2 regions of the Bradyrhizobium sp. 153 genome follow, and region 2 is predicted to be linked to the other one. Evidence: predicted binding sites of a transcription regulator. Region 2 holds the regulator's gene; the other holds the start of a gene.

Region 1 (4,689 bases), on a different contig from region 2:
CGGCGGCATGGCGACCCTCGTGCCGGACCGGACCAACCAACGGGAATTCGACCATGTCGGACCTAGACCGTAACTACGCTTCTCCTTTCGGCAGGGCCGCCGGGCGTGTTGACGCCGCGACGGTCGATGCCGGCCTGCGCGCCTATATGCTGCGCATCTACAATTACATGAGCATTGGCCTGGCCATCACGGGCCTGGCGGCGCTCGGCGTCTACATGGCCGCCGTGACGGATGTCCCGACGCCGGAAGCCGTCCGCGTCGGCAAGCTGTTCCTGACGCCGTTCGGCTACGCGATGTTCGTGAGCCCCCTGAAGTGGCTGTTCATGCTGGCGCCGCTCGCGATGGTGTTCGTGATCTCGGCGGGCATCAACCGTCTGGCACCCTCGACTGCCCAGATCCTGTTCTGGGTTTTCTCGGCGCTGATGGGCATCTCGCTGTCGTCGATCTTCCTGGTGTTCACGCACACCTCGATCGTGCGGGTGTTCTTCATCACCGCAGCCACCTTCGGTGCGCTGAGCCTCTACGGCTACACCACCAAGCGTGACCTGACTGGCATGGGCTCGTTCCTGTTCATGGGCCTGATCGGCATCGTCATCGCGAGCCTGGTCAACCTGTTCCTGGCGAGCTCGATGCTGCAGTTCATCGTGTCGGTGGTCGGCGTGCTGGTGTTTGCGGGCCTCACCGCCTGGGATACCCAGCGGCTGAAGAACGACTACATCTACGGCTACGCCTCGGCCGGCGGTGACATCGCAGAGCGTGCGGCCATCACCGGCGCGCTATCGCTGTACCTGAACTTCATCAACCTGTTCACGCTGCTGTTGCAGCTCCTCGGCCAGCGCGATTAAGCGATAGGCTGAGAGAACGACATCAGCCCCGGCCGAAAGGCCGGGGTTTTTGTTTGGGGCAGATGTCGTCACATACCCGGTGTCGTCGCCCGCCACCGGGTCTCGCCTTTGGCGGGCCCGATGACGGGCTCCGGCGGGCGATCCAGTATCCAGAGACGTTCGTGATAAGCCGAGGAGCCGCGGCGTACTGGATGCCCCGCCCCCGTGCGCAATTGCGCACTAGGCGGGGCATGACAGCGGAGAAGATCGAGGCTGCTGCGCCTGCAATGACGGCTGGGAAGCAGCCCTGCCCTCTTCCAGCGGCCGCGGGAAGGCTCTAATCTTGCCGCCATGTCCGCACCCGAAATCAGGCCCGCGCTCGAGGCCGATCTTCCCGCCATCACCGCCATTTACCAGCAGGCCGTCCGCGAGGGCACCGCGACGTTCGAGTTGGAGCCGCCCGATGTTGCCGAGATGACGCGCCGCTATCGCGCACTGATCGACGGCGGCTATCCCTATTTCGTGGCGATCCTTGATCGTCGCGTCGCCGGCTATGCCTATGCCGGTGCCTACCGGCCGCGGCCGGCCTACCGCTTCACGGTGGAGAATTCGATCTATCTCGATCCCTCGTTCCACCGCCGCGGTGTCGGCTCTCTGCTGCTGGAGCGGCTGATCACCGAATGCGAGGCGCGCGGCTTTCGGCAGATGATCGCGGTGATCGGCGATTCCGCCAATGCCGGCTCGATCGGCGTTCACGCCAAGAGCGGCTTCAAGATGATCGGCACGCATCCCAATGTCGGGCTGAAATTCGGCCGCTGGCTCGATACGGTGATGATGCAGCGCGCCCTCGGCGAGGGTGCAAGCACGGTGCCGGGGAAGTAGGCGCGTTGCGCCCACCCGACGCCGCCTACACCACCGCCAGCTTGCGATCGATCACCAGCAGCACGCGCTCGAGCTCGTGACCGCGGCGCAGGATCAGGCCGGTCGCCGAGATCACGCTGTACATGCCCTGCTTGCGCGCGAGCCGCGGGTCCTTCTCGATGCGATAGATCGGCACTTCCGAGGCGCGGCGATAGACCGAGAACACGGCGCGGTCCTTCAGGAAGTCGATGGCGTAGTCGCGCCACTCGCCGTCGGCGACCATGCGGCCATAGAGATTGAGAATCCGGTGCAGTTCGAGGCGGTTGAACGTCACCCGGTTCGGCAGCGGCGTCGCAGCGGCGGGGCGCGTCGCCGCGCGCTGCTCGCTCGGAGCGGCATCCTCCGACATCAGACTCATGGGAAGCGCCTCCTGATCGCGCGACATGACCCCGCATCCCCGAAGACCGTCCCGGGAACTGCGCTCATGACAATTGCATGATCGCGCCAACCGTACCGCGCCGCAAGGGGCTCCCTTGCTCAACCAATGGAATCGGTTGCGGATCCGAACACACGCAGCGGTGGAACTCTGTCGCGGCAAACCGTCACGGCATCGTTAGCAGGAATCATAGTATCGCCGCTTTTCCGCCTAGCGACTGCCGCCCTGCATTGCGAAAAGACTTACGTGCGTTGACCCGGTCCTTCGGTTCCGGATTCCTCAGCCCCCAGCCCCCCGGGGTCGACAGGATCGGGTCTGTACGCACGGCAAGGAGGGCCAACGCAAGTTGGTCCTTTTTTGTTTGGATCGGGATGTTCCTGGTCCTGCGAACTTGTCTCTGATTCGCACTCTATGATCCGCACAAAAGCTGTCTCTCCTCATCCTGAAGGCCGCGCTCTTGCGCGGCGTCTCGAAGGATGGAGGCCCATTGCATCAGCGGGGGGCCTTTCATGGTTCGAGACGCGCGCAAGGGCGCGCTCCTCACCATGAGGATTGAAAGCAGAGTACGACGCCAAGAAATCAGTGCAGCGACGTGTACGCCGCGCCCAGCATCGGGCCCGGCTTCTCTCGGCTGCCATCCTGGACATAGACCACCGCGCCGTCGACGCCATCGCGCGTGAGATTCTCGATCGGCACCGTCCAGCTTTCCGGACGGCCGGTCCAGTCGCCGACCTTCAGCAGGTTGCGTACGACGTTGTGATAGGTGACCTGCTGTCCGCGATTTTCGCCGCGGGTGATCGTGATGGGCACCGACTTGGCGATCGAGCAGATCCAGACCTCGCCATGCGAGACCGTGGGCTCGTTGCTCCCGGCCACCGAGACGTTGATCTGCTTGCCCGCAAGCGACATCGTCACCGGCACGCTCATCACTCCCGTGCCCTTGTCGGTCTTACCGATTGCATTCTCGATGCCGGTCCGATCGCTGCCGATGACATGGGTCGAGCCATTGACGACGACCTGCGGCGTGTAGACCTCACGGTCGCCGCGCACGCGCGAGTAGGCACGCTGCCGTGCAGAGAAGCGTGAATCCGCCAGCGTGTCCTTCCAGCCGAGATAGTCCCAATAGTCGATCGGCATGCTCAACGCGATGACCGAGGGATCTTTGGACAGATCGCCGATGATCTTGTCGGCGGGCGGACAGGACGAGCAACCCTGCGAGGTAAACAATTCGACAACGGCGCGGGGATCAGCCTCGGCGGGGCGGATGACGGCGACGATCGCACAGATGCCGAGAGCACCCGACCAGAGGGCACTGGACCAACGTGAAACCGGATGAGAAGCCGTCATTGTTGTCATGTCGAACGCCGCACACCATTGCTTGTGAGAGGGAATCTTATCGCCTGATGGTCACCGTAGTCTTACGGGGCGCGGCACATTCGTCCTTCCAGGCAACCGTCCAGGAGGAGGTTTTCCACCGGCCGGGCCCATCCGAAACGTGCCGCAAACGCGCGAAGGCGGCCTTTTGATAGGCCGCCTTCGTTCAGGCTTCTACTCACTTCGCAGTGAGCCATCGTTCACAAATCCGCGCTTAGGCCGCGAGCTTGCGCAGCACGTAGTGCAGAATGCCGCCGTTGCGGTAGTAGTCGAGCTCGTCCAGCGTATCGATGCGGCAAAGCAGCGAAACGCGCTGCAATGAACCGTCGCCGGAGACGATCTCGGCGGTCAGCTTCTGGCGCGGCTTGAGGTCGCCGACGAGGCCGCGCAGCGTGACCTTCTCGTCGCCCTTGAGACCCAGCGACTGCCACGAGGTGCCCTCCTCGAAGGTCAGCGGCAGCACGCCCATGCCGACCAAGTTCGAGCGGTGGATGCGCTCGAAGCTCTGGCAAATCACCGCGCGAACGCCGAGCAGGCGCGTGCCCTTTGCGGCCCAGTCGCGCGAGGAGCCGTTGCCATATTCGGCGCCGGCGAACACCACCAGCGGCACCTTCTCTTCCTGGTACTTCATCGCGGCGTCGTAGATCGACATCTGCTCGCCGTCGGGCCAGTGCTTGGTCAGACCGCCTTCCGGAATGTTGCCGTCGGCGCCCTTCAGCATGAAGTTCTTGATGCGAATGTTGGCGAAGGTGCCGCGCATCATGACTTCGTGGTTGCCGCGGCGCGTGCCGTACTGGTTGAAGTCGGCAGGGCGCACCTGGTGCTCGCTGAGATATTTGCCCGCGGGCGAGGTGAGCTTGATCGAGCCGGCCGGCGAGATGTGGTCGGTGGTGATCTTGTGGCCGAACATGGCGAGGATGCGCGCCTCGACGATGTCGGTGACCGGCTCCGGCTCCTTCTTCATGCCGTCGAAATATGGCGGGTTCTGCACGTAGGTCGAGCTCATGTTCCAGCGATAGGTCTCGCTCTCGACCGTCTTGATCTTGCGCCAGTTGGTGTCGCCCTTGAACACGTCGGCATACTTCTTCTTGAAGATCGACGCGGTCACGAACCTCTTCATGAAGGCGTTGATTTCTTTCGTCGTCGGCCAGATGTCCTTCAGGTACACCGCCTTGCCGTCCTTGCCTTCGCCGA
Region 2 (4,689 bases):
TGGACGTTGAGACCTGCCTGGCATGCCTTGCGCAGCGCACCATTGACCGGTCCGGAAAACGAAACGTGCCGCCTTTTAAGGGCGGCACGCGTCACCATCTTATGCCTGGCAAGACGGGTGTCAATGCCGCCCGGAAAGCCTCGCGAAACGCGAAATCCGTAGTCTTGCGGTGCCGATCTTGCGGGGTTTTCACCACGGAACATGTGGAAGCGAGTCGGCGGACTCTTGCGCGGGAGTCACGCCATATTGTAGCGTTTGGACTGTCAGATACGACATCTCGTGCAGCGGTTCTGATCCCAAGAGTCCTCATGTACCGGCGTAAACGTTCGGGCGTCAGTCACGCGCCCGGCGAGCCTTAAGGGATTCTGACGGCACGGGTTTTTCAAGGCTTAAGCATTCGCTGTGAGGCCCCAGGATGGCGGCGCGCAACGAGGGAAAGGGTGCAATGACGGTTTTGACCTGGTCCGACGATCGCGTCGAGCAGCTGAAAAAGCTCTGGGAGGCCGGACTTTCGGCCAGCCAGATCGCGGCCGAGCTCGGCAATGTGACCCGCAATGCCGTGATCGGCAAAGTGCACAGGCTCGGCCTGTCGGGCCGCGCCAAGAGCCCTTCATCGGCAGCGCCGCGGCCGCGCAAGGCGCGGCCCGCGCAGCATATGATGCGGGTGACCCGGCCGATCTCGCGCGGCAACACCGCGCTGGCGCAGGCCTTCGAGGTCGAGGTGGAGGCCGAACCGGTCACCTACGACAACGTGGTGCCGATGAGTCAGCGGCTGTCGCTGCTGGAATTGAACGAGGCGACGTGCCACTGGCCGGTCGGCGATCCCTCCAGCCCGGACTTCTTCTTCTGTGGCGGCAAGGCGCTGTCAGGCCTGCCCTACTGCGCCCAGCACTCGCGCGTCGCCTATCAGCCGGCAGCGGATCGCCGGCGGGCGGCACCGAAGCCGAGCACGCGGTGATTATTTCCTGAGATCGAACCGGCAGCCGTCACGCGGTGACGGCGCAACAAACCCGACGTCGTCCCGGACAAGCGAAGCGCCGGACCGGGACCGATAGCCACCGCAAGCCGTGGTTACGGGGACTCGGAGTTACCTTTTCGCGCAACAACCACGTCCTGTGGCTATGCGTCCGGATCGGCGCTTCGCTCCGGACAACGCTGCGCGTTGCCGGGAGCTACGCTTGTCCGGGACGACGACCGAGCTTGGTGACGCAGTTGGGCCTACGTCTGCTCCGCCTTTGCAAACCGATCATCCAGCGCATAACCCGCGCCGCGGACGGTGCGGATCGGGTCCTGCTCGCGGCCGAGATTGAGCAGCTTGCGCAGGCGGCCGATATGGACGTCGACGGTGCGCTCGTCGATGTAGATGTCGCGGCCCCAGACGCTGTCGAGCAGCTGCTCGCGCGAGAACACGCGGCCGGGATGCTCCAGGAAGAACTCCAGCAGGCGATATTCGGTCGGGCCGAGATCGATCGGCCGGCCCGAGCGCGCGACGCGGCGCTTGTCGCGATCGAGCTCGATGTCGCCATAGGCGAGCACGGTGGCGAGCCGCTCGGGGCTTGCGCGCCGCAGAAGGCCCTTCACGCGCGCGAGCAGCTCCGGCACCGAGAACGGCTTGACGATGTAGTCATCGGCGCCGGTCGCAAGACCCCGCACCCGCTCGCTTTCCTCGCCGCGCGCGGTCAGCATGATGATCGGGAGCTGCTTGGTCTCGGGACGGGTGCGCAGCCGCCGACACAACTCGATGCCGGACAGTCCCGGCAGCATCCAGTCGAGCACGATCAGATCGGGGATGTGTTCCTTGAGGCGGGTGTCGGCGTCGTCGCCGCGCATTACCGTCTCCACGTCATAGCCGTCGCCTTCGAGGTTGTAACGGAGAAGCTCGGTGAGAGCTTCCTCGTCCTCAACCACCATAATGCGTGCGCCCATGTTGTCGTCGCTCCCTAGGTATTCGGTACCGTCGTGGCGAAGGTCGTCATGTCGCCCTTCGGCCGCTTGTCGGTGATCGCCTGCCCCTCGATCATGTAGAACACGGTCTCGGCGATGTTGGTGGCGTGATCACCGATGCGCTCGATGTTCTTGGCGCAAAACATCAGATGGATGCAGAACGAGATGTTGCGCGGATCCTCCATCATATAGGTGAGGAGCTCGCGGAACAGAGAGGTGCAGATGGCGTCCACTTCCTCGTCGCCCTTCCACACCGCCATCGCCGCCGGCAAATCGTGCGCGGCATAGGCATCCAGCACCGACTTGACCTGCTGCTGCACGAGGTCGGTCATGTGCTCCAGGCCGCGGAACAGTTTCAGCGGATGGAAGTCCGTCTCCAGCGCCGCAACGCGCTTGCCCATGTTCTTGGCGAGGTCGCCGATGCGCTCGAGATCGGTGGCAACGCGCATGGCGCCGACGATCTCGCGTAAATCCACCGCCATCGGCTGGCGGCGGGCGATGGTGAGCACGGCGCGCTCCTCGATGCGCTTCTGAAGCGCGTCGAGCTCGGCATCGGTGGTGACGACGCGCTGGCCGAGCGCGACGTCGCGGCGGATCAGCGCGTCGACGGAATCGACGATCATGCGCTCGGCGATGCCGCCCATCTCGGCGACGAGGCGAGTGAGCTCCTGGAGGTCGGTATCGAAGGCCTTTGCGGTATGTTCAGTACCCATGTCCCGTCTCCTCAGCCGAACCGGCCGGTGATGTAATCCTGCGTACGCCGGTCGCTCGGCGACGTGAAGATCTTGCTGGTGTCGTCGAACTCGATCAGCTCGCCGAGATACATGAAGGCGGTTTTATCAGAGACGCGCGCCGCCTGCTGCATGTTGTGGGTGACGATCGCGATCGTGTAGTTCTCGGACAATTCCTGGATCAGCTCCTCGACCTTGGCGGTCGAGATCGGGTCGAGCGCCGAGCAGGGCTCATCGAACAAGATCACTTCGGGCCGCACCGCGACCGTGCGGGCGATGCAGAGGCGCTGCTGCTGGCCGCCGGAGAGCGACAAGCCGGACGCGTTGAGCTTATCCTTGACCTCGTTCCACAGCGCGCCGCCGCGCAGCGCCTTCTCGACGCGGTCGTCCATCTCGGACTTCGAGATCTTCTCGTAGAGGCGGATGCCGAAGGCGATGTTCTCGTAGATCGTCATCGGGAACGGCGTCGGTTTCTGGAACACCATGCCGACCCGGGCGCGCAGCAGGTTGAGGTCCAGCTTGGGATCGAGGATATTGGTCTGGTCGAGCAACAGCTGGCCGGTGGCGCGCTGGCCCGGATAGAGATCGTACATCCGGTTGAAGATGCGCAGCAGGGTCGACTTGCCGCAGCCCGACGGGCCGATGAAGGCCGTGACGCGGTTGGTGCCGAGGGCCAGATTGATGTTCTTCAGCGCGTGGTGCTCACCGTAGTAGAAATTGAGGTTGCGCGCGGTGACCTTGGCAGGCGCCTCGGGTAGCGGCTGTGAGCCGGGATGAACGGTCGGCGCACTTACGGAAACAGACATTTCACTCATTTTGCAGTCCTCTCGGCGCCAAGGATGCGCGCGCCAATGTTCAGGGCAAGCACGGTCAGGGTGATGAGCAGCGCCCCACTCCAGGCGAGCTGCTTCCAATAGGCGTAGGGGCTCTGCACGAAGTTGTTGATGGTGACAGGCAGGTTGGCCATCGTCTTGTCGAGGCCGAGGCTGAAGAACTGGTTCGACAGCGCCGTGAACAGCAGCGGCGCGGTCTCGCCGGCGACGCGCGCAGTCGCCAGCAGCACGCCGGTGATCAGGCCGGAGCGCGCGGCACGATAGGCGATCCGTTTGATCACCAGCGAGCGCGGCAGGCCGAGCGCGCTGGCAGCCTCACGCAGCGGGTTCGGCACCAGCAGCAACATGTCTTCGGTGGTGCGCACCACGACCGGGATCACGATCACGGCGAGCGCCAGCGCGCCGGCGATCGCCGAGAAGCCGCGCATCGGCACCACCACCGCGCCGTAGATGAACAGGCCGATGATGATCGAAGGCGCCGAGAGCAGGATGTCGTTGATGAAGCGGATCACCGAGGTCAGCTTGTCGTTGCGGCCGTACTCGGCGAGATAGGTGCCGGCGAACAGGCCGAGCGGCGCGCCGATGCCGACGCCGATCACGGTCATGATCAGCGAGCCGACGATGGCGTTGAGCAGGCCGCCCTCGTTCGATCCGGGCGGGGGCGTGTTCTCGGTGAAGACCTGGTAGTTGAGCCCGGCCAGGCCATTGTAAAGCAGCGTGATCAGAATCAGCGCGAGCCAAGTGACGCCGAAGGCGGCGGCTGCGATGCAGAGACCGCGGATGACGATGTCCCAGCGGCGACGGCGCGAATAGATCGGGTTCATGGCGTCACTTTCCGGCCTTGGTTTCCAGCCGCATCAGCATCAGCCGCGCGGCCGCGAGCACGAAGAACGTCAGCACGAACAGGAGCAGGCCGAGCAGGATCAGGCCGGACTGGTGCAGGCCGTCACTCTCGGCGAATTCGGAGGCGATCGCCGCCGAGATCGTGGTGCCCGGAGCGAAGATCGACGAGGAGATGCGGAACGAGTTGCCGATGATGAAGGTCACCGCCATCGTCTCGCCGAGCGCGCGACCGAGCGCCAGCATGACGCCGCCGATGATGCCGACGCGGGTGTAGGGGATCACCACGCTGCGGACGACTTCCCAGGTGGTGCAGCCGACGCCGTAGGCGGCTTCCTTCA

The links. Region 2 encodes PhoB, which activates phosphate uptake and scavenging genes when phosphate is short. Its sites were predicted from a motif close to TGTCATNNANCTGTCAT; they were not measured.
Region 1: the regulator PhoB is predicted to act here: its motif matches at 2,170-2,186, upstream of IVA91_RS30075 (DUF2794 domain-containing protein).

What each region holds. Positions count from the first base shown of each region.
Region 1 is NZ_JADPKH010000127.1:85,845-90,533, forward strand. Features, by position in the region: gene IVA91_RS30065 (Bax inhibitor-1/YccA family protein) at 54-845, shown strand; gene IVA91_RS30070 (GNAT family N-acetyltransferase) at 1,176-1,706, shown strand; gene IVA91_RS30075 (DUF2794 domain-containing protein) at 1,732-2,103, opposite strand; gene IVA91_RS30080 (DUF1223 domain-containing protein) at 2,701-3,477, opposite strand; gene acnA (aconitate hydratase AcnA) at 3,710-4,689, opposite strand, start outside.
Region 2 is NZ_JADPKH010000037.1:261,513-266,201, reverse strand. Features, by position in the region: gene IVA91_RS11005 (GcrA family cell cycle regulator) at 446-958, shown strand; gene phoB (phosphate regulon transcriptional regulator PhoB) at 1,219-1,926, opposite strand; gene phoU (phosphate signaling complex protein PhoU) at 1,941-2,657, opposite strand; gene pstB (phosphate ABC transporter ATP-binding protein PstB) at 2,669-3,490, opposite strand; gene pstA (phosphate ABC transporter permease PstA) at 3,487-4,332, opposite strand; gene pstC (phosphate ABC transporter permease subunit PstC) at 4,337-4,689, opposite strand, start outside.